DNA from 2 places in the Lysinibacillus sp. BSL11 genome. Region 1 is predicted to be linked to the other one. Evidence: a T-box and tRNA genes for the amino acid it is inferred to sense, from the RefSeq annotation. Region 1 holds a T-box; the other holds one or more tRNA genes.
What was found. The T-box of region 1 lies ahead of alaS (alanine--tRNA ligase). A T-box ahead of a tRNA ligase gene usually reads a tRNA of that ligase, here a tRNA-Ala.
Positions count from the first base shown of each region.

Region 2: it has a tRNA-Ala gene. The T-box ahead of alaS (alanine--tRNA ligase) is inferred to sense a tRNA for this amino acid. The anticodon was not compared.

Region 1 is NZ_JAVGCX010000001.1:339,579-365,045, reverse strand. Features, by position in the region: gene RCJ95_RS01855 (MDR family MFS transporter) at 5-1,450, shown strand; gene RCJ95_RS01850 (GTP pyrophosphokinase) at 1,539-2,288, opposite strand; gene RCJ95_RS01845 (hypothetical protein) at 2,285-2,662, opposite strand; gene RCJ95_RS01840 (hypothetical protein) at 3,288-3,575, opposite strand; gene hisA (phosphoribosylformimino-5-aminoimidazole carboxamide ribotide isomerase) at 3,572-4,339, opposite strand; gene recD2 (SF1B family DNA helicase RecD2) at 4,529-6,961, shown strand; gene hpaB (4-hydroxyphenylacetate 3-monooxygenase, oxygenase component) at 7,085-8,518, shown strand; M-box (ykoK) riboswitch at 8,576-8,741, shown strand; gene corA (magnesium/cobalt transporter CorA) at 8,986-9,951, shown strand; T-box leader at 10,020-10,235, shown strand; gene alaS (alanine--tRNA ligase) at 10,323-12,983, shown strand; gene RCJ95_RS01810 (IreB family regulatory phosphoprotein) at 13,072-13,338, shown strand; gene ruvX (Holliday junction resolvase RuvX) at 13,341-13,757, shown strand; gene RCJ95_RS01800 (DUF1292 domain-containing protein) at 13,776-14,084, shown strand; gene RCJ95_RS01795 (DUF1292 domain-containing protein) at 14,457-14,984, shown strand; gene mltG (endolytic transglycosylase MltG) at 15,134-16,261, shown strand; gene RCJ95_RS01785 (O-methyltransferase) at 16,548-17,180, shown strand; gene RCJ95_RS01780 (peptidase U32 family protein) at 17,186-18,118, shown strand; gene RCJ95_RS01775 (peptidase U32 family protein) at 18,133-19,413, shown strand; gene udk (uridine kinase) at 19,413-20,051, shown strand; gene greA (transcription elongation factor GreA) at 20,227-20,715, shown strand; gene RCJ95_RS01760 (YrrS family protein) at 20,859-21,518, shown strand; gene mtnN (5'-methylthioadenosine/S-adenosylhomocysteine nucleosidase) at 21,579-22,271, shown strand; gene sigK (RNA polymerase sporulation sigma factor SigK) at 22,602-23,309, opposite strand; gene pssA (CDP-diacylglycerol--serine O-phosphatidyltransferase) at 23,396-23,896, opposite strand; gene RCJ95_RS01740 (phosphatidylserine decarboxylase) at 24,033-24,815, shown strand; gene RCJ95_RS01735 (YqeG family HAD IIIA-type phosphatase) at 24,852-25,373, shown strand; gene yqeH (ribosome biogenesis GTPase YqeH) at 25,370-25,467, shown strand, end outside.
Region 2 is NZ_JAVGCX010000024.1:52-5,201, reverse strand. Features, by position in the region: gene RCJ95_RS21880 (CynX/NimT family MFS transporter) at 1-1,006, shown strand, start outside; gene RCJ95_RS21875 (hypothetical protein) at 1,074-1,604, opposite strand; gene RCJ95_RS21870 (nitric oxide synthase oxygenase) at 1,654-2,700, opposite strand; tRNA gene RCJ95_RS21865 (tRNA-Glu) at 3,430-3,501, opposite strand; tRNA gene RCJ95_RS21860 (tRNA-Asn) at 3,503-3,579, opposite strand; tRNA gene RCJ95_RS21855 (tRNA-Ile) at 3,587-3,660, opposite strand; tRNA gene RCJ95_RS21850 (tRNA-Gly) at 3,665-3,738, opposite strand; tRNA gene RCJ95_RS21845 (tRNA-Phe) at 3,744-3,819, opposite strand; tRNA gene RCJ95_RS21840 (tRNA-Ser) at 3,826-3,918, opposite strand; tRNA gene RCJ95_RS21835 (tRNA-Ala) at 3,932-4,007, opposite strand; tRNA gene RCJ95_RS21830 (tRNA-Pro) at 4,023-4,099, opposite strand; tRNA gene RCJ95_RS21825 (tRNA-Arg) at 4,115-4,191, opposite strand; tRNA gene RCJ95_RS21820 (tRNA-Lys) at 4,210-4,282, opposite strand; tRNA gene RCJ95_RS21815 (tRNA-Gln) at 4,296-4,370, opposite strand; tRNA gene RCJ95_RS21810 (tRNA-His) at 4,380-4,455, opposite strand; tRNA gene RCJ95_RS21805 (tRNA-Trp) at 4,504-4,577, opposite strand; tRNA gene RCJ95_RS21800 (tRNA-Tyr) at 4,582-4,665, opposite strand; tRNA gene RCJ95_RS21795 (tRNA-Thr) at 4,673-4,748, opposite strand; tRNA gene RCJ95_RS21790 (tRNA-Asp) at 4,757-4,832, opposite strand; tRNA gene RCJ95_RS21785 (tRNA-Val) at 4,837-4,912, opposite strand; rRNA gene rrf (5S ribosomal RNA) at 4,924-5,039, opposite strand; partial or broken rRNA gene RCJ95_RS21775 (23S ribosomal RNA) at 5,107-5,150, opposite strand, start outside.

The DNA of each region.
Region 1 (25,467 bases):
CAGAATGAATAAAGTATTTATAGCACTATTACTTGTAACAGCACTCGCTGCAATTGAGGGAACTATTGTTAGTACTGCTATTCCGAGTATTACGGCTGATTTATTAGGTGTAGACTTAATAAGCTGGATTTATTCTGCTTATTTACTAGCTTCAGCCATAGCGGCGATTATTTTTGGTAAATTAGCTGATTTATTTGGCCGTAAACGGATGATTATTACAGGTATCATTATTTTTTTAGTAGGTTCTATGTTATGTGGTTTAGCTCAATCCATGGAGCAATTAATTGTTTTTCGAGCAATTCAAGGTATTGGCGCAGGTTCAATTTTGCCCATCACATTAACAATGGTTGGTGAGTTGTTTAAAACTGAAAAAGAGCGTGCCAAAGGACAAAGCTATTTAAGTATGGTATGGGGCGTCTCTGGTGTAGTAGGTCCATTATTTGGCGGCTTTATTGTTGACCAAGTATCTTGGCACTTTATTTTCTTCATTAATGTACCGTTTGGTTTAGCCTCTATTTACTTAATTGCTAAACATTATAAAGAACAACTAGAGGCAGTGAAGCGTAAAATTGACTACTTAGGTGCAGTATTTTTTACAATTGGCATGGTTGCGTTACTGTTTGTTATTATCGAAAACAGTAAAACACAAACTTGGTTATCAGGCCAATCGCTGCTAATGTATGGTGTTGCTCTTGTATTCCTAAGTATTTTTATCTGGGTGGAGTTGAGAGCAGAGGAGCCAATTATTCCGTTAACACTGTTTAAAAATGGACGACTAATGGTCATTAATGCATTAACTTTAAGTGGCATGTCTATTGTCATTGGTGTGACCGTTTATATTCCCATATTTGCCCAAAGTGTTTTAGGCAAAAATGCAACGCAGGCTGGTTTATTATTAACACCAATGTCTATTTTTTGGACGGTGAACTCGATTATGGCAGGTTATTTAATCGGTCGTTTAACAAATAAACGCATTATCCAAATGGGTACGATTTTACTTGTTACGGGTACACTATTGTTGGCAAGACTATCTTCAGGTTCTAATGATTTCAGCGTTTATTTCGCATCATCATTAATTGGACTAGGGATGGGCTTTATTATGCCGATGCTAATGATTTCCATACAAAAGGTGGCTGATCCAAAGCAACTTGGTATATCAATTGGTTTGAACTCCTTTACAAATACATTTAGCCAAGCGATTGGTGCAGCGCTATTTGGTATGATTTTCAATCTAGCAACAAGTGAAAAAATGACTTCATTAGGAAAAGGTGAAATTCAATTAAATGGTGAATTTGCAAAAGGTGGGTTTAATTTAGAAGAAGTAAGCTTTTTAAAGGACACTATTGCCAATGGCGTCAGTTATGTATATATAGCTACCTTTATTTTTGCTATTGGTGCACTTATTTTCTCCTTTTTTGTAGCAACGAAATCCACAAGGAAGGCGCAATAGCAAATAACTAGTACAATCCACCTCACATTCTGTGGTCAAGCAGCGTGTGAGGTGGTTTTTCATTTGATGACTAAACCATAGAATAAATTTACTTTTTGAATAGGACGTCATCAATTATTTTATTGCCAGGTAGTTCCGTTAAGTATTTCGCTAAATGTGCGATTGGGGTACTGTCTAGCAATGAAGGCTCGGCTTCATTTTCTTTTAAAATATTGATTTCCTTATTCAGTCGCTCCATTTTTCGATCTAACTCAGCTGCTTGTAGGGCGGCTTCCTTTAATTCATGACGAATATGCTCAGGTACTTCTTTGTTATACTTATAATAAATTTTGTGTTCTAAGCTTGCCCAGAAATCCATTGCAATTGTACGAATTTGGATCTCAGTATAGACCTTTTCCATATGGTCTGACATAAAGATAGGAATTTTAATAATGAGATGTAAGCTTTGGTAGCCATTTTCTTTTGGATTGGCTATATAATCCTTCACCTCAACAACTTCCATGTCATGCTGTGCTTGTAACATGGCACTTACCTTGTAAATATCCTCCACGAAGGAACAGGTGATGCGAGCACCAGCTATATCGCGGATATTTTCACGCACAGCCTCTATTGATGGAGAAAGCTCTTTTTTCATCATCTTCGTTAAAATACTTTTAGGTGATTTTATACGTGTAGATACATGCTCAATTGGATTATATTCATGAATTAACTTAAATTCTTCTTGTAATATATTAATTTTCGTTTCCACTTCCTGTAGAGCAAATTTGTAAGCTAAAAAGAAGCGTGTTAATTCAGTTTGAAATGATTTTAAAGTGTTTACTTCTAGTTCAGTTTTCATCGTTTGTAAATCCTTTCTTTTTTGGTTTGTTCGATTTTTATTTTTTGTATAGCTGTGATGGCAATGAGATAGCCGATAGTTGGTGAAATGCCATAGCCCATAATAGGCATAGGAAAATGACCCACGAACGTGACAAGGATTGTCATTAGAAAATATAAGCCTAAAGCTAATGACAAGGTATCTTTTTTCCATGGGACAAAGAATGGATAAATTAACAATAGGAGTGCTAAAACACCTAAAAAAAGCAAAATACTGCCCATGTCAGCCACTAAAAAAATAATTTGCTCCACATATGGTACTGGAGCTAAATGATCAAGAAAAATCCATGATGCGATGACAAAAAAGCGAATAAGAGCAGTGAAATGTACTTCCAAATCGAATTTTCTATAGCTCTCCATAAAATAATAGTGGATGCACAAGCAACTGCAGTGATTTGTCCTGCATCAGGTTGCATTAATAATATACCTTCTATGAGGAACATGAATCCTATCGTAAATGATAAATGTTTATTGATTGAAAGCTTCCCTAAATAAACAATTAATATAGGCAAACTAATACTAGCTATATAAAAATTAAATGGGCCAAAAGTTATCCATCGATGGACACCCTCTATACCATTAAACCAAAAGGGCATAATGAGTAAAACGATTAAAATAGTTGTAATAGAAAGAGGGCTAATATCTAAAAATTTTAGGGTAGTTTTTGTTGACATTCCATAGCAAAAACTAATGCCAACAACCCAGATGAACAAGTTCTGTATTCAAATATGAAAGCCTACGCCATAGGAGATCATGGTGATCATCCCTATTAGAAGAGCAGGGAGCATAAAAAAGTAAGGAAGGACATATTGAGTATGTAGTTTTGTCATGTAAACCCCCTATGGTTATGCTATACAATATATAACTCACATGACAATGAAAAGGTTTCAGAAATAGGGGCAAGGAAGAATGCAGAAGAGGATTTGAGGTTAAAACAAAGGGAACCATCTGTCCCCATGTTTTAACTAATAATTTCAGCATTTAAGTTATAACGCTTATTAAACTCATCAACGAAAACTTGTAAATCAATATAGGTTCCGATATAAGGCTCAGTTTCTTGATCACGTAAGAACCCACATGTTGCCTTTAGTGATTTTGAAAATTCCAATAACATTTGTTCGTTGTCAAGTTGCACTTGAATTGCAAGAGAATTATCTTTTTTATTCACTTTGAAATATTTACCATCTATAATTCTCTCTAAATTTGTTTCTTGAAATGGAAAAACATAATCTTTATAAATAAGCTTCACAAAATCCCACCTTTTTTACAATATTCTACTACATCTGTATAAGGTAAATCGCCACCAAAAATAGAGAGCGCACTCCCAATGGTTACATGAAGTTTTCCGTTAGCTAATTGGTTAAATCTTTCTAAGTCTCCGATTGAACGAACGCCGCCTGCATAAGTAGCTGGGATAGATGTCCAAGCAGCTAAGTCCTGTACCAAGCTTTCCTGCATGCCACCCTTTTTTCCTTCAACATCGACAGCATGTATTAACAGCTCATCACAAAAATCTTCAATATAGGCAATCGACGCAGCATTGACTTCGAAGTGACTAAATGTAGTCCATTTATCTGTCATGACAAACCACTTCCCGTCACGCATCTTACAACTGAGATCGATGACAAGGTGTTCTTTACCAATTAATTGATTTAAACGCTTTAAACGTGCTAAATCGAGCTGACCATCATGAAAAATATAGGATGTGACAATGACATGCGAAGCACCTGCATCAATATACTTTTGAGCATTGTCAGCCGTAATGCCACCACCTATTTGTAAGCCTTGAGGATAGGCTGTTAGAGCGGATAGGGCAGCTTCTTCATTACCAGAGCCTAGCATAATAACGTGTCCACCTGTTAAACGATCTTGGGCAAACATTTGTGCATAGTAGCTAGCGTCATGTTGAGAAATAAAGTTTTCAACAACTGCTTGATTTGTATATCCCAAAGTGCTGCCTACAATTTGTTTTACTTTGCCATCGTGTAAATCGATGCAAGGTCTAAATTCCAATAATTTCACAATCCTTCCGTGCAACTAATTCATATTAATCATAGCATGGAACGGAGGATAAAGGCAGAGAATTGTCATTTGTCAAAATAATGTAAAAATAACGAAGCGAATCTATTTTTGTCTGCGATATTTTCATGTGGCTATGGTAAAATAAAAAGATTGAAAACTATAAGAAAGGACGGACCGAACATGACAGATCATTTAGATTTATTTGAACTCAATAAATTTTTTATACTCGGACGTCCGATCGTCTCTATCTTTCATAATGCGCAAAATATGTATTCGATTGTACGTGTGAAAATTCAAGAGACGAATTTGCAATATGAAGATAAAGAAATTATTGTTGTTGGTTATTTTCCCCCACTACAAATGGACGAACAATATCGATTTACTGGTATTTTAAAACAGCATCCTAAATACGGTGCTCAATTTCAAATTGAGACATTTACGAAAGAGGTGCCTGCAACTGAGCAAGGAATTATTCATTATTTATCTAGTGACCTCTTCGTAGGGATCGGGAAAAAAACAGCTGAAACGATTGTTGAAAAACTAGGTGCGAATGCACTCCGTGTTATTTTAGAAGATCCTAATGCCCTCGATGCTGTTCCGCGTCTATCTGCTGAAAAAAAAGAAGTCATTCACCGCACCATTGAGCAAAACTTAGGTTTAGAGCGGATCATGATTCAATTGAATGAGTGGGGATTTGGTCCACAGCTTGGCATGAAAATTTATCAAACCTATCGAACAGAAGCCATTGAATTACTGACAGAAAATCCATACCGCTTAATTGAAGATGTGGAAGGGGTGGGTTTCTTTCGAGCTGATGAGCTAGGTGCGAAATTGGGTATAACTGGTAAACATCCTGATCGTGTCAAAGCAGCGATTTTACATATTTTAAATACAGCAGCTTTATCAGATGGACATGTCTATCTAGATGCAGAACATGTTTTACCGCTCGTTAAGGAAATGCTTGAACAAAGCCAACGACAGGAGATACCATTCGAAGATATTTCTCAAGCCTGCATCGGACTCCGTGAAGAAGGCAAAATTTGTGGTGAAGAGACAAGGTTATATTTACCGTCACTGTATTTTTCAGAGGTAGGGATTGCATCGAAAATCTTATCGCTTATCGAACGGAATAATAAGGCTGAACATTTTAGTAAAGATGAAATTCGAAAAGCCATTGGAGAAACAGAGGAGCTACTCAATGTTACCTATGCAGAAACACAAGCGAATGCCATTGAGCAGGCTTTAAATTCAGCTGTTATGATATTAACGGGTGGTCCTGGTACGGGGAAAACCACTGTTGTACGGGGAGTCGTAGAAGTGTATGCAAAGCTTCATGGCCTATCCTTAAATCCAAAAGAGTATGCTCAAAAAGAGGAGCCTTTTCCGATTATTCTTTGTGCGCCGACTGGACGTGCTGCTAAACGATTAGCCGAATCAACAGAGCTACCTGCGATGACCATTCATCGACTGCTCGGTTTTACAGGGCAAGAAAAAGAGGAAGAAACAGAGCGTGAAGTGACAGGTAAGCTGATTATCGTGGATGAAATGTCCATGGTTGATACATGGCTTGCCCATCAATTATTAAAAGCTTTACATGAAGATGTTCAAGTTGTCTTTGTAGGAGATCAGGATCAGCTTCCACCAGTAGGTCCAGGACAGGTATTAAAGGATTTATTAGCATCCAAGCAGCTACCAACCGTCGAACTAACAGATGTTTACCGACAAGCAGAAGGCTCAACGATTATTGAACTTGCCCATCAAATAAAAAAAGGAACGATTCCAAAAGAGTTAACAGCTAAAACCTCTGATCGTTCGTTTATTAAGGCTTCAGCCGATCAAGTTGCCAACGTTGTAACACAGGTTGTCAAAAGTGCTGTCGCAAAGGGTCAGGAAATCCGTAATATCCAAGTGTTGGCACCCATGTATAAAGGACCAGCTGGGATAGATAATTTAAATAAAATGATTCAAGAGCTTATTAATCCAAATGATACTGGAACACGAAAAGAGCTAGTCTTTGGGGATGTAACCTATCGAATAAAGGATAAAGTTCTTCAGCTTGTCAATCAACCAGAAAGCAATGTCTTTAATGGAGATATGGGTGAGGTCATTAGTATTATTAAGGCGAAAGAGACGGTCGAAAAACAAGATTTATTGATCGTATCCTTTGATGGCATTGAAGTGACCTATCAACGAAGCGATCTCAATCAATTGACACTAGCTTATTGTTGCTCCATCCATAAATCACAGGGCTCTGAGTTTCAAACGGTCATTATGCCAGTGGTTAGAGGGTATTCCAAAATGTTACGGCGTAATCTTTTATACACAGGTATTACACGTGCTAAAAACTTTTTGATTTTATGTGGTGAACCAGATGTACTTGCAGATGGTTTACAACGTACAGATGACCTACAGCGTTTCACCTCTTTACGTGCAAGACTTAACCCAATGGAAATTGAGGAAGAACTTGTGGAAGTCGAGGCAATGTCAGTTGAAAATGAAGTGTCGCAGGAGCCTGTTTCCATTGAACAAAAGCTAACAGTAGAAACAGCCCCTTTTATTCATCCAATGATTGGTATGAATAATGTCTCTCCCTATGATTTTTTGGATGACTAAAATAAATATACCCGATTAGACTGTCTAATCGGGTTTTTCTAATTGATGTATCGTCACCTAATATTTGGACATTTCATATACTAGATAAGTACAAAAACATAGGGAATGTATAGGGGTGACAGCATGCCAATAATGACAGGGCAGCAGTATATTGAACGAATTGATGCTTTAAAAACGTATATTTCGATAGATGGGAAAATCGTGACAGGGAAGGTGTCAGAACATCCTGCCTTTAAAGGAATTATTCAGAGTCAAGCGAAACTTTTTGATTTACAACATCAAGAGGCACTTCTTGAAAAAATGACCTATGAATCGCCAACTAGCAAACAGAAAGTTGGCATGTCCTTTCTTCAAGTATTGACGCAAGAAGATCTTGTGAAAAGGCGCCATGCGGCAAGAGAATGGGCATTATCTTCACAAGGCTTTATGGGGAGAAGCCCTGATTATATGAATACAACATTAATGGCCCTTGCATCAGCGTCAGACTTTTTAAAAGAGCAGCCAAATTGTTTCCCAGAGCATTTGCTAAAGTTCTATGAGTATGCTCGCGAGAATGATATTACGATGACACATACCTTTATTGAACCACAGGTAAATCGCAAACGCTATTACTATGAGGATGAAGAAGTAACCATTGCTGCTAAAATCATTGGGAAGACAAGTGAGGGCTTAGTCATTAAAGGGGCAAGATTACTAGCAACACAGGGTGGCATAACAGATGAGCTTCTTGTTTTATCGACAAATGGCTATGATGAAGGAAAAGGTTTCGGTTTTTCTATTCCAAGTAATACTAAAGGCTTAAAGTTTTTATGTCGGCAATCGTTTGTAGGGGGAGATTCTACCTTTGATTATCCGTTAAGTGCTCGTTTTGAAGAAATGGATGCAATCGTTGTGTTTGATGATGTAGTTGTCCCATGGGAACGTGTTTTTTACTATGAAAATATAGAAGTGGCCAATCAATTTATGAATGTCAGTGGCTTCCAAGCTTACACATTACATCAAGTGTTATCTCGCCAAATTGCCAAGACCGAATTTGTACTTGGGGTTGTGCAATCGATAGTGGACACTATTAACATCGGAGACTATCAACATGTACAACAAAAAGTGGTGGATGTGATTGTGCCATTAGAAACGATGAAAGCACTGTTAATCAAATCAGAAGTGGATGCACAAAGAGATAATTTTGGCTTTATTCGACCTGACCTTGCAACCCTCCAAGTAGCTATTCAAATTTTCCCGAAAGTTTATCCAACTTTTACGGAAATTATCCAGCAACTAGGAGCAAGTGGCTTGATGTCTATACCGACTGAACATGCATTTGCAGTAGATGACGGTGATCTTGAACATTATTTGCAATCATTCAAAGACAAAGGAGAAGAGCGAGTAAAGAAATTCCGTTTAGCTTGGGATTTAACGATGAGTAGTTTTGGCACAAGACAGACATTGTACGAACGCTTTTTCTTTGGTGATCCTGTACGTTTATCTAGCTTGCTCTATCAATCTTATCAACGAGAGCATTTAGTGCAAAGAGTAGAAGACTTTCTGAAAAATGATTGATAGAAAGTTTGACAGTTGTGAAACTATCCGTTATCATTTACAGGAATAAAAAAATAAGACTCCCTTCGTTAGGTGAGGCTCCTATGCTGGAGATACGCTACTACCCAAAAATGTCGAGAGACGCCAATGGGTCAACAGAAATCATCGAAATAAGGTGTTTTTTAACGTAGCTGGACATATTCCTATGCCGCATAGTGCTAAAACTCAACGTTTGAAGGTAACAAGCATGCAATGTATTTTATTGCTATTTTTTGATATGTGTATTCAACACGCCTTCATTCGTAGAAGGCGTGTTTTTGTTATGGAAGGAAGGTGATGAGAAATGGATAGTAGTCCTGAACCGAATAAGTATCATTTAGGCAAACGGAAACATATAAAAAGTCATCGATTTCTGATCACCGATGCAGACAAAAGGTGATAAGGATGACCTTTTGTTTCCCTCAATAACAAACATGAGGTGAAATGCAATGATTAAAATCCACTATTATAATAGCAGCAGCAAGACAGTCCAACATGATTTCAATATGATTGATTTAAAACTCCCTATTCATAACGAAGATTTATTATGGGTAGATTTATATGCCTATAGTTATAATGAATTGAACAATATAGCAGATGTATTTGGCTTTCATCCACTAGCAGTTGAAGATTGCTTACATGAAGGCTCACGTCCAAAAATGGATAGTTATGGTGATTATAAATTTTTTGTGCTCCATGCACCAATCTATAATGAGAAAAGTAACAATGAAATTACAACAGTTGAGTTAAATATTTTTATGGGACCAAACTATATTGTGACTGTGCATAAACAAAAGTTGCAATGGCTAGGGAAAATGGAGAATGTTTGTGTCAATAGCCCAAGATATTTAGAAAAGGGTACTGATTTTTTATTGCATACTATTATTGACGGTATTACAGACGAATACTTCCCAGTATTAGAACGAATTCGCGCACGTATAGATGAACTAGAAGAAGAAATTTATGACTATCAACCAAAAGTGGTGACAGAGGAATTTCTTGCGTTGAAGCGGACAATTATTTTAATTCGTCAGGCCATTATGCCACAAAGGAGAATTTTTTCTACAATCAATGGCCAGTGGAAATTTGACATTCAAGAAGAAAATATTCCATTCTATAAAGATTTGAATGACCATCTAGAACGTATTGTCGACTCCACAGAGACATATCGCGATTTAGTGAACAGCACGCTTGATACGTATTTTTCAATTATCAGTGGGAAATCCATTGAAAAGCTGAATTTATTAACGGTCATTTCGACAATTATGTTACCACTATCAGTAATTACTAGTTTTTTTGGAATGAATGTACCTTTACCTTATCAAGATACCCCTTATACAACGATTGCAATTAGCGCCTTCTTAGTTATTTTTACATGGGGTATGTGGATATATTTCAAAAAAATGATTGCTTAGTTAGTGTTAGTCATACTAGTACTAATTGACAGCGCAATAGATTTTTTTTATAATTTTCGATAGAAAAAGTAAAAACGATGATGGAAAAAGTACGTATTTGTGTGTGTACAAGAAAGGGATTTCTAGGCTGAAAAAATCCTCACAACAGCAAATGCCGAAAGCTACTCCAGAGTGCAGCTAATCCCTGCCGTTCACTGACGTTACAAGTGCTAAAGAGGTAAGTAAGATTTTTACTTACAACTAGGGTGGTACCGCGAGACTAATGACAAGTCCTCGTCCCTTTTTGGGGATGAGGGCTTTTTTTATTTTCTTCGGTAGATCGCAGGACTCGTATCGTGATTTTACAATATAAAATAGGAGGAAATTATCCGATGAAAGCAGTAGATATTCGCCGTATGTATTTGGAATTTTTTAAAGAAAAGGGGCATCATCATGAGCCCTCAGCACCACTTGTGCCAATAAATGATCCATCACTTCTTTGGATCAACTCAGGTGTTGCAACTTTGAAACCATATTTTGATGGCCGTATTATCCCTGATAATCCACGTATTACAAATGCACAAAAATCGATTCGTACCAACGATATTGAAAACGTTGGGAAAACAGCTCGACACCATACATTCTTTGAAATGTTAGGAAACTTCTCTATTGGTGACTACTTTAAAAAAGAAGCAATTCATTACGCTTGGGAGTTTTTAACAGATAAAAAATGGATGGGCTTTGATCCAGCATTATTATCTATCACGATTCACCCTGAAGACCAGGAAGCTTATGATGTTTGGCATCAGGAAATCGGTATTCCAGAAGAACGTTTAATTCGTTTAGAAGGGAACTTCTGGGATATCGGAGAAGGTCCATCTGGTCCGAACTCAGAGATTTTTTATGATCGCGGCGTAGAATACGGCTCAGATGAAAATGATCCTGAAATGTATCCAGGAGGAGAAAATGAGCGTTACCTTGAAATTTGGAACCTTGTGTTCTCTCAATTTAACCATAATCCTGATGGCACTTACACGCCACTACCAAAGCAAAATATTGATACAGGTATGGGCTTAGAACGTATTGTGTCCGTCGTGCAAAATGTACCAACAAACTTTGATACTGATTTATTTATGCCAATCATTGAAAAAATCGAGGAATTTGCCAACCGTAAATATAAACGACCTGGCGAAGTAGACTTAAATGAAATCTTTGGCTCAGAAGAAGATATTAATACACCATTTAAAGTGATTGCAGACCATATCCGTACAGTAGCATTTGCTATAGGTGATGGTGCCCTGCCATCAAACGAAGGCCGTGGCTATGTATTACGTCGTTTACTACGTCGTGCGGTTCGCTATGCTAAACAAATTGGCATTGAAAAACCATTTATGTTTGAACTTGTACCAACTGTGGGTAAAATTATGGAAGACTTCTATCCAGAAGTGACAGAGAAAAGCGAATTTATTCAACGTGTCATTAAAAATGAAGAAATTCGTTTCCATGAAACATTAGATGGTGGTTTAGCTATCTTTAATGAAGTAGTGGAATCTCAAAAAGCAGTCGGTCATGATTACATCCCAGGAGCAGATGCTTTCCGTTTATATGATACTTATGGTTTCCCAATCGAGCTAACGGAAGAATATGCAGAGGAAGTAGGCATGAAAGTAGATCATGAAGGTTTTGAGGCAGCGATGGAAGAGCAACGTGAACGCGCGCGTGCTGCACGACAAGATGTTGATTCGATGCAAGTACAGAATGAAGTATTAGCAAACTTAACGGTTGCAAGTGAATTTGTTGGCTATGATACGTTAACTGTTAATACTGAAATCGCTGCAATGATCGTCAATGGTCAAGTTGCGAAAGTCGCTTCAGAAGGTCAGGAAGCATTGGTTATTTTAGCAAAGACACCATTCTACGCTGAAATGGGAGGCCAAATTGCCGATAGTGGTACTATTTCAAATGATAGCTTTACGGCTGTCGTAAAAGATGTTCAAAAAGCACCGAATGGTCAACCGCTTCATACAGTAGTAGTTGAATCTGGGGAAATGCATGTGGAAGATGCAGTGCAAGCAGTGGTCAATCGTGATGACCGCAATTTAATCATTAAAAACCATACGGCAACACATATTATGCAACGTGCATTAAAAGATGTGCTAGGTGATCATGTAAACCAAGCTGGATCATATGTAGGACCTGACCGTTTACGTTTTGATTTCTCTCACTTTGGTCAAGTTACTAAAGAAGAATTACAACAAATTGAACGTATTGTAAATGAAAAAGTGTGGGATGATATAGAGGTCATTATTGAAGAAAAAGGCATTGATGAAGCAAAAGCAATGGGTGCTATGGCATTATTCGGTGAAAAATATGGAGATGTTGTACGTGTAGTATCCATCGGAGATTATTCGATTGAGCTATGTGGTGGTATCCATGTTAAACGCTCTTCTGAAATTGGCTTCTTTAAAATTGTTTCAGAAGGTGGTATCGGTGCAGGTACTCGTCGTATAGAAGCTGTTACAGGAAAAGTTGCTTATGAAGCAGTAAAAGAAGAAGAAGCATTATTAAATGATGCAGCAGCATTATTAAAAGCAAATGCTAAAGATATTGTCACAAAAATACAGGCATTACAAGCAGACTACAAAGAATTACAACGTGAAAACGAAGCATTATCTCAAAAAATTGCCAATGCTCAGGCTGGGGCAATTGTTGATGCAGCACAAACAATTGGAGATGTCACAGTTCTTTCTACAAAGGTAGAAGCAAAAGACAATAACCAACTGCGTCAGATGATGGATGATTTGAAGGCGAAAATGCCAAAGGCTGTTATCGTTCTTGGAGCAGTGGATGGCGATAAGGTTATGCTATGTGCTGGAGTATCAAAAGAATTAGTTGGTGGCAATTACCATGCTGGAAATATCGTGAAAATGGTTGCGGAAGCATGTGGTGGTAAAGGTGGCGGTCGTCCGGATATGGCGATGGCAGGTGCAAAAGATGCATCAAAACTTGATGAAGCACTACTTTCTGTGTATGATTATGTTAAATCCATTTAATTAATTCACCAAAACATGTTATAATAAAGAGAAATTGGAGATGAGCTTGTTTGCACATCTCCTTATTTCTGAAAGCGAGGTGCTGGTCATGAGTTCATTTGATCAAACGATGAAATTTAATTTTCCAGAAGAATCAATGGAACAGGAAGTCAAGCAGGTAATGTTGAAAGTTCATTCTTCATTAGAGGAAAAGGGATATAACCCTATCAATCAGATTGTTGGTTACTTACTTTCTGGTGATCCGGCGTATATTCCTCGCCATCAGGATGCTCGTAATTTAATTCGCAAGCTTGAGCGTGACGAAATTCTAGAGGAGCTTGTTAAATTTTATATCAAAAAGAATAACGAGGACTAGAAATGAGAATTATGGGATTAGACGTTGGGTCAAAAACTGTGGGTGTTGCTGTAAGTGATGCACTTGGTTGGACCGCCCAAGGTATTGAAACCGTAAAAATTGATGAGGCTAATGGTGAGTTCGGTATTGACCGTATCGCTGAGCTAGTAAAGGAATATACTATAACAGAATTTGTTGTAGGTTTTCCAAAAAACATGAATAATACGGTTGGACCGCGTGGAGAGGCTTCTGAGAACTATAAAAAGCTATTAGAAGAGCATTTCTCACTACCGGTCAAATTATGGGATGAACGTTTAACGACGATGGCTGCTGAACGTATGCTGATCGAAGCGGACGTGAGTCGCAAAAAGCGCAAGCAGGTCATTGATAAAATGGCAGCTGTGATGATTTTACAAGGCTACTTAGATAGCAAAAATTAATTGATGAGGTGACTATGCATGGCACACGAGCATAACCATGAAGAAGAACTACATGTTCAACACATTACAGTGATTGACGAAAACGGAAACGAGCAGCTTTGTGAAGTGATTCACGTTCATGAATCTCCAGAGTTTGGCAAATCATATGTGTTTTACTCAATGGTAGGCGCAGAGGAAGATGAAGATGGCTCAGTTGAAATCTTTGTATCTTCATTTGTACCATCTGAAAATGGTGAAGATGGTGAATTAACACCAATCGAAACTGAAGCAGAGTGGGATATGGTAGAGGACGTTTTAAACGCTTTAGAGGATGAAAACGAAGACTAATCTTCTAACTCAAAGCTTGGAACAAGGATCGCAGCTTGCAGTCCTTGTTCCTTTTTTATTGAAGCTTTTCTATTGTAGAAGGATTGTTAAATGGAGGAATGAATGCATTGTAGATGTGTGAATTTGATCCACAATTGTTGGGAAACGTTCATAAAGTTAGAGGATTCGCTTAGAATTAGAGTGGCACCGCTCCATGAATGGAGGCTCCGCTCAAAGCCACGCTCGAAAATTTCGAGAGCCTGCTCAAATGTAGAGAAGAAAAGCTCCTAAACAGGGAAAACTTGCTCAAAAATAGGAGAAGCTATTCTAAAGTGTATAGCCTCAAAAACGATTTAATAAATGACATCAAATTGTCATAAAGGAGGAAACAGGATGAATGAAGAAACGCAAGAATTTATGATCATTGGGAAAGATGGTAAGGAACAGCAGTGTCGTGTGGTCATTACCTTTGATGCGGAGGACAAGTCCTATGTGTTATTTTCCCTTCTAGATGAAACCGGTCAAGAAATTCCAGGAGACCTTTCGGCGATGACTTTTGATTATGATGACAATACAGGTGAGATGACAAATTTACAGCCTGTTGAAACAGATGCAGAATGGGAAATGATTAATGAAGTGGTGTTAACATTACTTGATGAATTTGAAGAAGAACCACAGCTAATTACTGTGACAGACGAAGAAGGAAAAGATCAAGTGTGCGAAGTCATTCATACGTTTTCGTCTGAGCAATTCGGTAAATCGTATGTATTATATGTGCCAGCAACAGATGAACCGATTGATGAGCGTGATATTTTTGCTGCCCAATATATAGCTGGAAATGAAGGCCAGATTGAAGAATTATACCCGATTGAGTCAGATGAAGAATGGGAATTTGTAGAAGAAGTATTAAACACTTTATAGGATAAACTATTTCTAGAATGCTCAAAAATCTGCTAACGAAAGTTGTTGGCAGATTTTTTACATATGTAATTTCTCCTGAATTGTCGATTTCTGTTTGTCGTGAAAGTTGATTTCTAGTATGATATTGAATAGTGATAGGGGGGAAACCCGTGGATAACGGTTCTAAAAAACAAGAAATGTTTTCAAAAATGCAAGAAAGAAAATCTGAGGTAAAAATCGTGAGAAAAATCGTCGCAATTATTGCCATTGTTTTCGTACTAATAATTGGCGTTGTTGGTTTATTTGGGTACAATTATGTAAAAGGTGCTTTAAAACCACTAGACCCTAATGCAACGAAAACGATTGCGGTAGAAGTACCAATTGGCTCTAGTTTGTCCTCCATTTCAACACTACTAGAGAAAAAAGGTGTCATAAAAGATGCACGTGTTTTTAAGTACTATGCAAAATTTAAAAATGAATCACAATTTCAAGCGGGAAATTATGATTTAACACAGGCAATGACTTTTGATGAACTTATTGAAAGCTTGAAAACAGGGAAGGTATATCGTAAGCCTGTCTTTACGATGACGGTCCCAGAAGGCTTAACACTTGAACAAATTGGGAAAGTGATTGAAAAGAAAACACCGTACACACAAAAAGAATTTATGGATCTTGTGACGAGTGACACATTTGTTCAACAAATGATGGCTAATTATCCTGAGCTAGTTACAGAGGCGGTTTTAGCTGACAATATTCGCTATGACTTAGAGGGCTATTTATATCCAGCTACGTATTCTTATTATGAGGAAAAACCATCCTTACAAGCGATTGTAGAAGAGATGATAGCAGCCATGAACAATGTGGTGAAGAACTATAGTGATGTATTAGCTGAAAAACAAATGTCCGTACATCAGCTGTTAACATTTGCTTCATTATTGGAAGAAGAAGCGACTGCTCAAACGGATCGAGAGACTATTGCAAGTGTCTTCTATAATCGAATCAATGAAGGGATGCCACTACAAACAGACCCAACCGTGCTCTATGCACTGGGTGATCACAAGGATCGTGTTTTATATGAGGATTTAGAAGTGGATAATGCCTATAACACATACAAAAATAAAGGTCTACCACCTGGTCCAATAGCGGGTGCAGGTAAAACTTCGATTGAGGCATCATTAAATCCAAGTCAAACAGATTATTTCTACTTCCTAGCAGATAAAGAGGGTGTCAACCACTTCTCGAAAACCTATGATGAGCATTTGCAGAAGGTAGAAAAATATTTACGAAAAGAAGAGTAAACGTATAGGAAGAACAAAAATCGTATAGCAAACAGATGGATAGAAGGAAAGAAAAATAGCTTTCCTTCTATTTTCATGCTATTATAAAGTGTGATTTTTGATCAATCCGTTCATTTATGCGGGACAAATATGCGTGGTGGCAATTGTTTGAGCATATCGAAGCAATTGCTCATTTTTGTATGGCAAAGTACCAAGACATCACGTTTGGTCTTTTTCTTTTTGTTGATAAATGATGAAGTACAGACAACGGCAAACGCTCGTTGCCTTTTAAATGAGGGTGGAAACAATGGAATTATCAGATGCATATATACAATCATTTATACAGCCACGTAATGAATTGCTTTTAGAAATGGAAGCATATGCGGAGGAGCATCACGTACCGATCATGCAGCTAGCAGGTATTGATGCATTAAATCAACTGTTGCGTATTCAAAATCCGTCAAAAATTTTAGAGATAGGTACAGCAATTGGTTACTCTGCTATTCGTATGGCAGAGGCATTGCCTCATGTCCAAATTGTTACAATTGAACGTGATCAAGATCGTGTAGCAAGGGCAAAAGCCTATATTAAACGTTCGACTGTATCAGATCGAATTACGGTCATTGAGGGTGACGCTTTAGAAGTGGATGACGAGGCCATTAACACAACATTCGATGCGGTCTTTATTGATGCTGCGAAGGGACAATACCAACGCTTTTTTGAAAAGTATGCACCTTTAGTAAAATCAGGTGGGGTATTGTATATCGATAATATGTACATGCATGGTTTGTCTGATTTAGAGTTGAAGGATGTTCCACGTCGTAAGCGAACAATGATTCGCAATTTAAAAAGCTTCACGGATTGGATTATGCAGCACCCAGATTATACAAGTGCTTTTTTACCAGTCGGTGATGGTTTATTACTATGTTTGAAGAGGTGACTACTATGAAAAAACCAGAATTGCTTGTGACACCACAATCATTAGAACATATAAAAGCACTTTTAGCCGCTGGAGCAGATGCTTTTGTTATTGGTGAACAACAATTTGGTCTACGTCTAGCAGGAGAGTTCTCAGTTGAAGAAGTAGAAGAAGCGACAAAGCTTATTCATGAAGCGGGTAAAAAGGTATATGTTGCAGTCAATGCACTTTTCCATAATGAGAAACTAGAGGCACTTGCTGATTATTTAAAAGAAATGCAACGTATCGGTGTGGACCGTTTAATTTACGGTGATCCAGCGGTACTCATTATTCGCAGAGAGCAAGGTGTTACGATTCCGTTACATTGGAATCCAGAAACGACAGCTACAAACTGGTTTACAGCTAATTACTGGGGGAAACGTGGTGCAACGCGTGCCGTATTAGCGCGTGAGCTTTCTCTTGATGAAGTATTAGAGATTAAAGAAAATACTGAAATGGAAATTGAAGTACAAGTACATGGCATGACATGTATGTTCCAATCAAAACGCCCATTACTCGGCCATTATTTCTTATATCAAGATAAAGTAATGGCTATTGAAAATCGCCAAGAAAATCGTAATATGTTCCTACATGATGATGAACGAAATAATAAATATCCAATATATGAAGATGTGAATGGTACACATATTTTCAGTCCAAATGATATGTGTATGATTGATGAACTAGGCGAATTATTTGAAGGTGGCATCGATGCGCTGAAAATTGAAGGTGTACTTCAAACACCAGACTATGTAGTCGCGGTAACAGAAGCTTATCGAAAAGCGATCGATACGTATTTTGACGAATCAGAAGACGCATATGAAGAAATAAAAGACGATTTATTAGCAAAAATTGAAGATATTCAACCAGCTATTAGACCATTAGATACTGGCTTTATCTTCAAGGAAACAGTTTACTAGGAGGGGACAATAACATGGCATTAGCGTTAGAGCAAAATGACAAAATCCGTGAGATTGTCAACGGTAAACGTGTCATTACTAAAAAACCAGAACTACTTGCTCCAGCTGGTAGCTTAGAGAAATTAAAAATAGCTGTCCATTACGGAGCAGATGCTGTATTTATCGGTGGGCGAGAGTTTGGCCTACGTTCGAATGCGGATAACTTTTCAATTGAAGAGATGCGTGAAGGTGTAGAATTTGCCAATCAATATGGTGCGAAAATATATGTAACAACAAATATTTTTGCCCACAATGAAAATATGGATGGCTTAGAGCGTTATTTAAAGGATATTGAATCAGTGGGCGTAACTGGTATTATTGTAGCAGACCCGCTCATTATTGAAACATGTCGTACAGCAGCACCTAAGCTTGAAATTCACCTTTCTACTCAGCAATCATTGTCCAACTGGAAGGCCGTCCAGTACTGGAAAGAGGAAGGTTTACATCGTGTTGTATTAGCACGTGAAGTCGGCGGAGAAGAAATGAAGCTGATGAAAGAAAAGGTCGACATTGAAATTGAGGCCTTTGTCCATGGAGCAATGTGTATTGCCTACTCTGGTCGTTGCGTTCTTTCTAATCATATGACGGCTCGTGACTCAAACCGAGGGGGATGCTGCCAATCATGCCGTTGGGACTATGATCTATATGAATTAGAAGATGGTGAAGAAAAAGCACTTTTCGATGAGAGCCATGCACCATTTGCGATGAGTCCAAAAGATTTAAAATTAATTGAAGCGATTCCTCATATGATTGAGCTAGGTATTGACTCGTTAAAAGTTGAAGGTCGTATGAAATCCATTCACTATGTAGCGACAGTAGTTTCTGTGTACCGTAAAGTGATTGATGCTTATTGTGCAGATCCAGATAACTTTAACATTAAACGTGAATGGCTAGAGGAATTAGACAAATGTGCTAACCGTGATACGGCTGAAGCATTCTTCCATGATGCACCTGGCTTTGAGGAGCAGATGTTTGGTGTGCATGGTCGTAAAACAACCTATGAATTTGCTGGACTTATTTTAGAGCATGATCCAGAGACAAAAATAGTGACAATGCAACAGCGTAATTATTTTAAACCTGGTGACGAAGTAGAATTCTTTGGTCCTGAAATTGAGAATTTCCGTTTAACAATGGGTGAAATTTGGGACGAGGATGGCAATAGCCTAGATGCAGCACGTCATCCATTACAAATTGTTAAATTTAAATGTGATACACCATTGAAGCCGCATAACATGATGCGAAAGGAGAATAACTAATGGCAGTGAAGCGCCCTGTTGTCATCGGAATCGCAGGTGGCTCATGCTCCGGAAAAACGAGCGTGACGCGCGCCATTTATGATGTTTTCCGTGAGCATTCTGTTGTGGTAATTGAACAAGATTTTTATTATAAGGATCAAAGTCATTTAACATTTGAAGAACGCTTAGGAACTAACTATGATCATCCGTTAGCTTTCGATAATGATTTATTAATTGAGCACATAAAAAAGTTGTTAGTTCGTCAACCAATTCAAAAACCTGTGTATGATTACGTCCAGCATACAAGGGCAGAAGAAGTTATACATGTTGAACCAGTAGATGTTATTATACTAGAAGGTATTCTAGTTCTAGAGGATGCTGATTTACGTGATTTAATGGATATTAAATTATTTGTGGATACAGATTCAGATTTACGTATTATTCGCCGCATTATGCGTGATATTAAAGAGCGTGGACGTACAACAGATTCGGTGATTGAGCAGTATTTATCAGCGGTTCGACCAATGCATAATTTATTTATTGAACCAACGAAACGTTATGCTGATATCATTATTCCAGAAGGTGGGGATAATGAGGTCGCGATTGATTTAATGGTAACGAAAATTAAAACTATTCTTGAAACCGACAACGTATTGTAATAAGATAGAGTGGTATTGACAATATTTACATGCATATTTTGAAAAAGCATGCATACTATTAGGTCAAAGCGTAATTTGAAAACGTTTAAAAATAATAAAATTCGATTAAGTGCATCTCACATGCATTTAGTCGAGTTTTATGTTTTTATATTGAAGAAACAAGGAGTGAAGGACTTTGGCAAATGAAAAACAGTACCCTATGACAGCTGAGGGAAAACGTAAATTAGAAGAAGAATTAGTAAAATTAGAAACTGAAACACGTAAAGAAATCGTTGAACGTATTAAAATAGCACGTGATTTTGGAGATCTTTCTGAAAACGCTGAGTACGATTCTGCAAAAGAAGAACAAGCCTTTTTAGAAGGTCGTATTTCAACATTAAAATCAATGATTCGTAATGCAGTGATTATTTCTGAAGACGAGACAGATAACAGTGTAGTATCACTAGGGAAAACGGTTACATTTGTAGAAATCATCAATGGTAAGCCATCAACAGATGAAGAATCTTATACAATTGTTGGTTCTGCTGAGGCAGATCCTATGGAATTCCGTATTTCGAATGAATCACCAATTGCAAAAGGTCTACTTGGTCGTGCTGAAGGTGAAGAGGTTGTTGTTCAAACACCTGGCGGCGAAATGAAAGTGAAAATTCTCTCAATTAAATAATATGTATATGTACAAGCAGTTAGCCTTTGGCTGACTGCTTGTACCATTTTTAGCGTGAAAACTATGTAGTAAAATAATGAGTAGAATTATTTTGCAAGTGCTGTCGAACTTGATAGAATATTGCCTAGAGAGGGGGAGACATTATGAGTGAACGACAAACTCGAAGTGGTCGTCATTTGCAGCCATCTCGTAATAAAAAGCTAGATAAACTATTGAATGTTTTAATTGGTGTTGTGGTTGTACTCATTATTATCACAGCAACCTATGTGTTTAAATGGCAAGATGATGCAGATCAAGCAGTGAAAGAGGATCCAGCTCAAGAAGAACAGAGCGGTGATGATGAAAAAGAAGTAGAGAAAGAACCGACGGATGAAGAAAAAGAAGATCTCGCTGTAGAAGAAGATAAACCTTCAGAGGAAGAGTCGGAACCTGAGACATCCCAGCAAGAACAAGGCACAGCAGAAGAATCAGCATCAGATAATCCTATTGTTGAGAAGGTTATCACGAATAAAAATTGGCAGCCAACACCTACAACCCAAACAGGTCAGCATGTGTCTTCATATGACGACAAGTCTGTAGACTGGGCTGAGAAAGTAGCAACAGTATCTACTGTGACAGGTATTGACCAAAGCAATATGATCATCTGGCGTATGCAAAATAATGGTGGTCCTAATTCATCCATTGCTACTGTTTCTACAAATGATAAATCTCAAATGTATCGTGTAAGCATGGAATGGGTTGATAATGAAGGTTGGAAGCCTGTGAAGCTAGAGCAACTAAATACATTAGAAGGCGCCTATTGACGAAAATTACTCTTTTTATTATTTTTAATAGAGTTGATAAAAGAAGGGAAGTAACAGTACATGAAAATTGCAGTAATTGGCGCAATGGAAGAGGAAGTGGAGCTTCTAAGAGCAGCATTAGACAATGCACACAGCACAACGATTGCGGGTAGTGAGTATACAACAGGAACTTTTGAAGGGAAGGAAGTCGTATTATTAAAAAGCGGTATTGGTAAAGTAAATGCTGCTATGTCTACGACAATTCTTTTACATGAGTTTAAACCAGATGTTGTCATTAATACAGGCTCTGCAGGTGGATATGATGAAGCTCTTGAGGTAGGCGCTGTCGTTATTTCTGATGAAGTTCGTCACCACGATGTAGATGTCACAATCTTTGGCTATGAAATTGGACAAATGGCTGGTATGCCAGCAGCCTATAAATCAGATGAGAAATTGATGAAGGTAGCTGAGGAGGCTGTGAAGGCAGTTGGAGAGCACCAGTATGGCGTTGGTTTAATTTGCTCTGGAGATGCTTTTATGAATGATCCTGAACGTGTAGAGGCTGTTCGTCGTCATTTCCCTCAAATGAAAGCTGTAGAGATGGAAGCAGCCGCAGTTGCACAAGTTTGTTATCAATTTGCTACACCTTTTGTAGTCATTCGTGCATTATCAGATATTGCAGGTAAAGAATCGAATATTAGCTTCGATGAATTTTTACCAGTTGCTGCAAAACATTCGACACAAGTCGTATTAAAAGCAATTTCCTCACTATAAACTACACAGAATGGTCAAAATGTGTGGTTTATTCTGTGAGAAAAATCACAGTTAATACAAAAAACAAATGCTACACTGACATTAATAAATCTCTTCATAATAGAATGGGAGGCTTTCATGATGTTATTTTTAACAGCAGGTGTAGTCATTATTACAACTTTAATAGGTACGTTGATTTCAGCAGAACTCTCTGAATCAGCACATTAGTATGACGGGAAAGCTCCCTTGCGACATAGTCATGTTGCAGGGGAGCTTTTTATATGCCATAAAATAGGCATATTCTTCCGCCATTGAAGGATTGAATTTTTTTCATAACCATTTTACAATATATTATTCAATAGTTTTTTGGTCTCGTTTATATAGTTGATAGAGTTTAATAAGTGCCCGTTTTTCAATGCGAGATACATAGCTACGTGAAATATTTAAGCGTGCTGCAATTTCCTTTTGCGTAAGTGCATCCTGTTGATTTAATCCATAACGGAGTGTCACAATTTCGAGCTCACGTTCATCGAGCATATGCAAATAGTGGTATAGTTGTGCTACATGCTCTTTATGCTCTAGCTTCTCTGTGGCACTTTCTTCATCACACTGAAGTAAATCACGAATTTGCAGTGCGTTCCCATCTTTATCAGTTCCAATCGGCTCAAATAGCGAAACGTCTTTTTGCACTTTCTTTTGGGTGCGTAGATGCATTAAAATCTCATTTTCAATGCAACGAGCTGCATATGTGGCAAGTCGAGTTTTTTTATCAGGGGTATAGCTCTCAACGGCTTTCATTAGTCCAATTGTTCCAATGGAAATATAATCATCGAGTTGCTCATGTTTTGGATGGAATTTTTTAACGACATGCGCGACAAGCCTCATATTACGTTCTATTAGATCAAGACGTGCTTGCTCATCGCCACCTAAAAATCGTTCAATACAAGCAGCTTCCTCTTCTTTTGAAAAGGGTTTATGGAATGTTTGCCCCTTTAAATAGCCAAGCAATGCAGGGATTTCAAGCCATAACTGCAACATCGATGTAAAAATTCCGCTCATTGAATGATTTCATCCTTTCCCCATTTTTCGACAGTATATGTTTAAAAGCAGTGGGAAATGAAAAAAGTGCAACAGCAAATGTGCTGTTACACTTTTTTTAACGTAAATGTACTAATCATGAGTAAAGCTAAAATGGGGAAAAGGAAAAGATAAAATGCCGGATGGAACGTATAAGCTGCGAAATACGTTAAAGTTAAGAACGTACCTGCGGCTGTAATTGGTAAACCTGTGAAATAACCGTTCGCTTCGCTAATATTGAAGCGAGCTAAACGCATAGCGCCACAGACGATAAATAATACGGCCATCATCATGCCGACAAAACCAAAATCAACTAGAACAACTTCATACATTAATAATGCAGGCGCCACACCAAATGATATAATATCACTCATAGAATCTAATTGTTTACCTAATTCTGACACTTGTCCGAGCGCTCTCGCTACCTTACCATCGTAGCGATCAAGAAGAGCTGCTATAAAGATAAACAAGACACTATAGCTATAGTATTCATGTAGAGTGGCCATAATAGCCGCGCCTCCAAAGGACATATTACTAATTGTTATGAAGTTAGCTGCGTGCGATTTCATTTTCTTAACCGTGGTATCCACCAACTTGTGATAAAAAAACAAGGGGGATCACTCCTTTGCACTTAAGATATTGTACCATTATACTTCGAATGCGAAAAAATTGACAGTCTAAATTAATGGATAGGGGTTTTACTGTATGAAAGAAAAACTATATCAACGCTTGATAGAACTAACGAATGGTAAGCAATCTTCCCATCTTTTGCAAACAATTGCAAAAGCGAAGTGGAGTAAACGTATAATTCCAAGCTACATGAAGTTATACGATATTAACCTTGAAGAAGTTTCAAAAAAACAACAACAATTTTCGTGTTTACATGATTTTTTTACAAGAGAACTTATTGAAGAAGCTCGCCCTATTGAAAAAAATCCAACTGTATATGCCAGCCCAGTAGATGCAAAAGTGGAGTCCTTTGGACGTATTGAATGGGATATGACATTTCTTGTGAAGGGTAAGCCTTATGCATTACAAGATTTACTTGGCAATACAGAACGAGCTGCACAATATGCAGACGGACATTATATCGTTTTTTATTTAAGTCCGGCTGATTACCATCGTATCCATAGCCCGATAGATGGAGAAGTCTTACGACAATATACACTTGGTCAGAAATCTTATCCTGTGAATCAGTTAGGTCTTACATACGGTAAAAAACCAATTTCTCATAATTATCGTTTAGTGACTGAGCTGAAAACAGCAAATAATCAGCATGTTGCATTGATCAAAGTAGGTGCGACCTTTGTGAATTCCATTGTGCTTACCAATACAACAACGAAATGGCAGAAAGGGCAAGAAGTTGGTTATTTCTCATTTGGTTCTACTGTTGTGATGCTGTTTGAAAAGGATACAATTAAATTTACGGATAATGTTGTAAAAGGAAGCCCAATTCGAATGGGTGAAGCCTTTGCAAATATGCTATAATGGTCGAATAATACGTTAAGATTAGGGGTCGCTATTTTGTATAATTTTTTATTACCGAACGAATTTGTGACGAATATTTTTGAAATTACGCCGGAAAAGTTACAGGAATTAGGGATTAGAGGAATCATTACGGATTTAGATAATACGCTTGTTGAATGGGATCGTCCAGATGCAACAGAAGAGCTAATCATATGGTTACGCATTATGAAAGAATCAGGTATTCGTGTTATTATTGCGTCAAACAACAATGAAGCTCGTGTAAAGCATTTTGCTGAGCCGTTAGGTATCCCTTATATTCACAAGGCGAAAAAGCCACTTCGTAATGCTTTTTATAATGCACTGATTCAACTAGGCTTGCGTCCAAATGAAGTAGTAATGGTAGGAGATCAACTCCTTACGGATGTTATGGGAGCAAATCGCTTAGGCTTACACACAGTGCTCGTGAAGCCTGTTGCACAATCAGATGGGCTTGTAACAAAATTGAATCGTTTTATTGAACGTCGCGTATTTAATGATTTGAAACGAAAAGGAATTATAACTTGGGAGGAACAAGAATGATTGAAATGCCAAATTGTATTGGCTGTGGTACAACAATTCAAACAGAAGATAAAACAGCAGTTGGGTATGCACCCCCATCATCATTAGAAAAGGA
Region 2 (5,150 bases), on a different contig from region 1:
GCTGGCTTTTGCTATTATATCTCCATTTGCACCAGTTGTAGCACGCAAACTAGGGCTTGAGCTAACATTATTTTTATCAACTTTTCTCTTGGCCTTAGGAATTGTCCTACGTTCACTTGGTACGACAGAATTACTTCTATTGGGTACTGTGTTAATTGGCGTAGCCATTTCTTTTGGAAATGTACTAATTCCAGGATTATTAAAATTGAAATTTCCATATCATGTGGGTTTATTAATGGCCTTTTTCACCATGTCCATGAATTTTACTGCTGGCCTTGGAGCTGGTATTAGCTATCCGATAGCTAATTCATCGTTAGGCTGGCAAGGTGCGCTTTCCATTGCACTCATACTCGTTCTAATTACAATCCTAATTTGGATACCTCAACTAAAGTCAAATTACCCAGAACCAGTTACTACATCTAAAAAGACCAGTACACCTTTATGGAAATCACCTGTTACTTGGGCTGTCACAGGGGCAATGGGTTTACAGTCTTTATTATTCTATACAACAGCAGCGTGGATACCTGAGATCTATATTGCTCAAGGTTTAGCGCCTGATAAAGCTGGCTGGATGTTTTCAATCATGCAATTCTCACAAGTACCAATGGCTTTGGCAGTGCCTATTATTGCAGGTAAAATGACTTCTCAACGCCCACTTGTATTGATGTTTACATCCTTCTATTTAGTAGGCTTTGTTGGAGTTGTCATGGAATGGACAAGTCTTGGGGTCCTGTGGATGGTTCTTCTAGGGTTAGCAGGTGGTTCTTCATTCGCCCTAGCAATGATGTTCTTCACTCTCCGTACTCGTACTGCATTTGAAGCAGCAGATTTATCAGGCTTTGCACAATCTTTGGGTTATTTATTTGCCGCAATTGGTCCTATTCTTTTTGGCTACTTGCATGATTTATTTGGTGGTTGGAATATTGCGGGATGGCTCTTTGTCGTTGTGGCAATTTTACTCTTCTTTTGCTCAATGAGAGCTTCTAAGAATGAATATGTGCATTAAAATTAAATAAAGCAGGTGGTTCAGCTTCCTCCATCTGCTTTATTTCTATATAGTGTTTACACATTACTTAATTGTCGAGTTGCTGGATTAATGTTAGCAATTCAGCAAGGCATTCTGATGCTTCATTATTACGAGCTGTTATAGTAGAAAAAATAGGAACAGCCTCTTGTAAAAGCAAATAACTATAATAGTAATAGCCTACAAAAGCTTGCTTTCCATAGCCCTTTGGCGTTTCTTCCTCCCACTCCTGCTCATCATTGTCCTCATTTTCTATCCATAAATAGTTGACGTCTAATAGCTCCTGCATATTTTTAACAGTATTGACTGGGTCGAGATAATCTTTCGTAATAGCATGTGCCACAGCTAAATATAATTGTATTTCTTGTAAGGAGACAACCTCTAATTTTTTACTAGTAAGCTTTTTTAACAGGACAAGCAAAACCCATAGTGTCACCTGCCACAGTGTACCTTGATGTTCGATTAATTCAGCTAGTTGTGTGTATTGCTCCTGTTCTATCAGCTTAGGAATGGCTGTACCTCTACCATAAGGTGTCGTCAATTGTCTCCACGGGATATTGGGAATTTGCTGATCTAACATAGTAAGCCCTCTTTCATCAAAAGTGTTGAAAGTAAACAATTCCTTTACACTAATAGCATGGTTTTTGATAAAAATAATTTGGTGTATGATATATATTTACATAGGGTTTATGGAATATGTGAGTTGTGGCAGGGGAAAGTGGTGGGATTAACCATGTCCAGTTGCCAGTAACTTCTCTTCCTGTTGATTTTTCAGCCTCCTCAAACAATCTAAACTGCTGAGCTGCTGTATGATGATCAACAATGCTCACACCCTCTTCTTTAAATGAGTGAAGAACAGCAATATTAAGTTCTACTAAAGCACGATCACGCCAAAGAGACGCTTGTTTGGTTGTATCAAGATTAAAAATCTCTGCAATTGCAGGTAACATATTATAACGATCATGATCTGCTAAATTTCGAGCACCAATCTCTGTTCCCATATACCAGCCGTTAAATGGAGCTGCTTGAAAATCAATTCCAGCCATTTGAAAACGCATACTCGAAATAATAGGTACAGCATACCACTTCATTCCTAATTTCTCCACATCGATTGACTCTGGATGGCGGATTGAAACCTCTACTATATTTTCTTCAGGAATTACAAACATTTGAGGAGCACGATCATCCACCTGTATAACGATTGGTAGTACATCAAAATCAGTTCCTTTACCTTTCCATCCTAACGACTCACACACTTTTGTAAATTTAATGGACTGCGAATCTCCAATAATGCCTGCCTCTGTTTCATAGCCTGCATAACGAATTAGTTGATGATTCCAAATCCGTACTCTATCTGAAGCAAACACTGTTATAGTTGGACGGATTTTCCCATGATTTGTCGCATAATCAATATGTTCTAGTAATTTTTGAAAAATAGCCTTTTCATCTAAAACATCACGTGCATCTACTACATGCAGTGACTGCCAAAACAGACGTCCAATACACTTATTGCTATTTCGCCATGCCACCCGTGCGCCAAAAACTAGCTCCTCTGTTGTTGGGTGATATTCACCTGCATCCTTAACTGCCTGTAATCTATTCTTTAACCAAAATTCTGATTCATTTTGTTCTGTCTGATATAGACTTAAAAATTGCTTTATCTCCTGTATATTCATATCGATTCCTCCACTTATCCTCATATTAGAGGAACAAAACCACAAGCACCATGAAAATAGTAATTGAAAAAACATACATATTTTATATATGAAATAGTTTGTTCAAATTTACTCTATAGACTCTCTTTCTTAAGAGAATGTAAGGGAGAGGGATCCTAACTATTGTAAAAAGTCTACATTAATCATATAACCTTCATAGTGTTGTAGCAAAGCAATCAATAGAATTTTTTATGAAAGATAAAAGTCTTTCCATTTTAGGCTACTTACATGCTGCTGACGCTTGGCTTTCGCGCTGCGGTTAGCCTCTTTCTGGCTAACCCCGGCAATCAAGTAGTCTTCCTCATTTATCCCACAAATAAATTGAAGGTGTTCACTTATGGCTGGCTGTTGTAACTGATTCCCTACTCCACATTGAAAATAAGAGCTTATCTCCTCTAAGCATACAGATAATGGGCTTTTTGATCGCTATGCTACTATGAAAAAAGTAAAGTAAAGACACTTTGCAGAAAAGTTGATTGTAGTGGAGCCAGCGTCACAGATGAGACCCTGGAGCAAACGTAAATGAGTGAAGTGGCTCATCGGACGCCCTCTGGAAAGGAAGCTGGCGGAACGGAAATCAACCTCTTACCTTGCTAATAGGTGTCTTTTTCTGCTAGTGATCTTTTCTCAACAACATGAAAAAGGAGAATAGAAAAAAGCATGTAACACACATCTGTGCTACATGCTTGATGACCCGTACGGGATTCGAACCCGTGTTACCGCCGTGAAAGGGCGGTGTCTTAACCACTTGACCAACGGGCCGTGGCTCCGAAGGCAGGACTCGAACCTGCGACAACCTGATTAACAGTCAGGTGCTACTACCAACTGAGCTACTTCGGAATAATGATGGGCCTAAATGGACTCGAACCATCGACCTCACGCTTATCAGGCGTGCGCTCTAACCAGCTGAGCTATAGGCCCATTTTGGAGCGGGTGATGAGAATCGAACTCACGACATCAGCTTGGAAGGCTGAGGTTTTACCATTAAACTACACCCGCAATAATGGTGGGTCAGGACGGAATCGAACCGCCGACACTTAGAGCTTCAATCTAATGCTCTACCAACTGAGCTACTGACCCGAAAAATGGAGGAGGTAGAGGGATTCGAACCCCCGCGCGGTGTTACCCGCCTGTCGGTTTTCAAGACCGATCCCTTCAGCCAGACTTGGGTATACCTCCAAAAATATTACAATGGTGGAGCCTAGCGGGATCGAACCGCTGACCTCCTGCGTGCAAGGCAGGCGCTCTCCCAGCTGAGCTAAGGCCCCATTTATCATGAAAGATGGTCGGAATGACAGGATTCGAACCTACGACCCCTTGGTCCCAAACCAAGTGCTCTACCAAGCTGAGCTACATTCCGTAAACATGATTTTATTGGCGCGCCCGACAGGAGTCGAACCCATAACCTTCTGATCCGTAGTCAGACGCTCTATCCAATTGAGCTACGGGCGCATGCTAATTAAAAAATGATGAGCCATGAAGGACTCGAACCTTCGACCCTCTGATTAAAAGTCAGATGCTCTACCAACTGAGCTAATGGCTCATGAAATTAAAAATGGCTGGGGTACTAGGATTCGAACCTAGGCATGACGGAATCAAAATCCGTTGCCTTACCGCTTGGCTATACCCCAATTTTAAAATGGGGCGACTGATGGGAATCGAACCCACGAATGTCGGAACCACAATCCGATGCGTTAACCACTTCGCCACAATCGCCACTATATAAATTATATTAGCTGTATTATGAACGAGTACCTCAATACCTGGCAGGGGCAGTAGGAATCGAACCCACACCAAAGGTTTTGGAGACCTCTATTCTACCGTTGAACTATGCCCCTAAAATGGTGGAGGGGGACGGATTCGAACCGCCGAACCCTAAGGAGCGGATTTACAGTCCGCCGCGTTTAGCCACTTCGCTACCCCTCCAAGGGAATGGTGCCGGCGATAGGAGTCGAACCCACGACCTACTGATTACAAGTCAGTTGCTCTACCAACTGAGCTACACCGGCAATAATAATGGCGGTCCCGACCGGGATCGAACCGGCGATCTCCTGCGTGACAGGCAGGCATGTTAACCGCTACACCACGGGACCAAAATGGTGGAGGATGACGGGCTCGAACCGCCGACCCCCTGCTTGTAAGGCAGGTGCTCTCCCAGCTGAGCTAATCCTCCACAAAAAATAAGCGAAGCGACGTCCTACTCTCACAGGGGGAAGCCCCCAACTACCATCGGCGCTAAAGAGCTTAACTTCCGTGTTCGGTATGGGAACGGGTGTGACCTCTTTGCCATCATCACTTCACTTATTCAGCTGAAAGACTTATTCTTTCAAAACTGGATAAACGATACATTGAATGTTTCAAACTTTTTTGGTTAAGTCCTCGATCGATTAGTATTCGTCAGCTCCATGTGT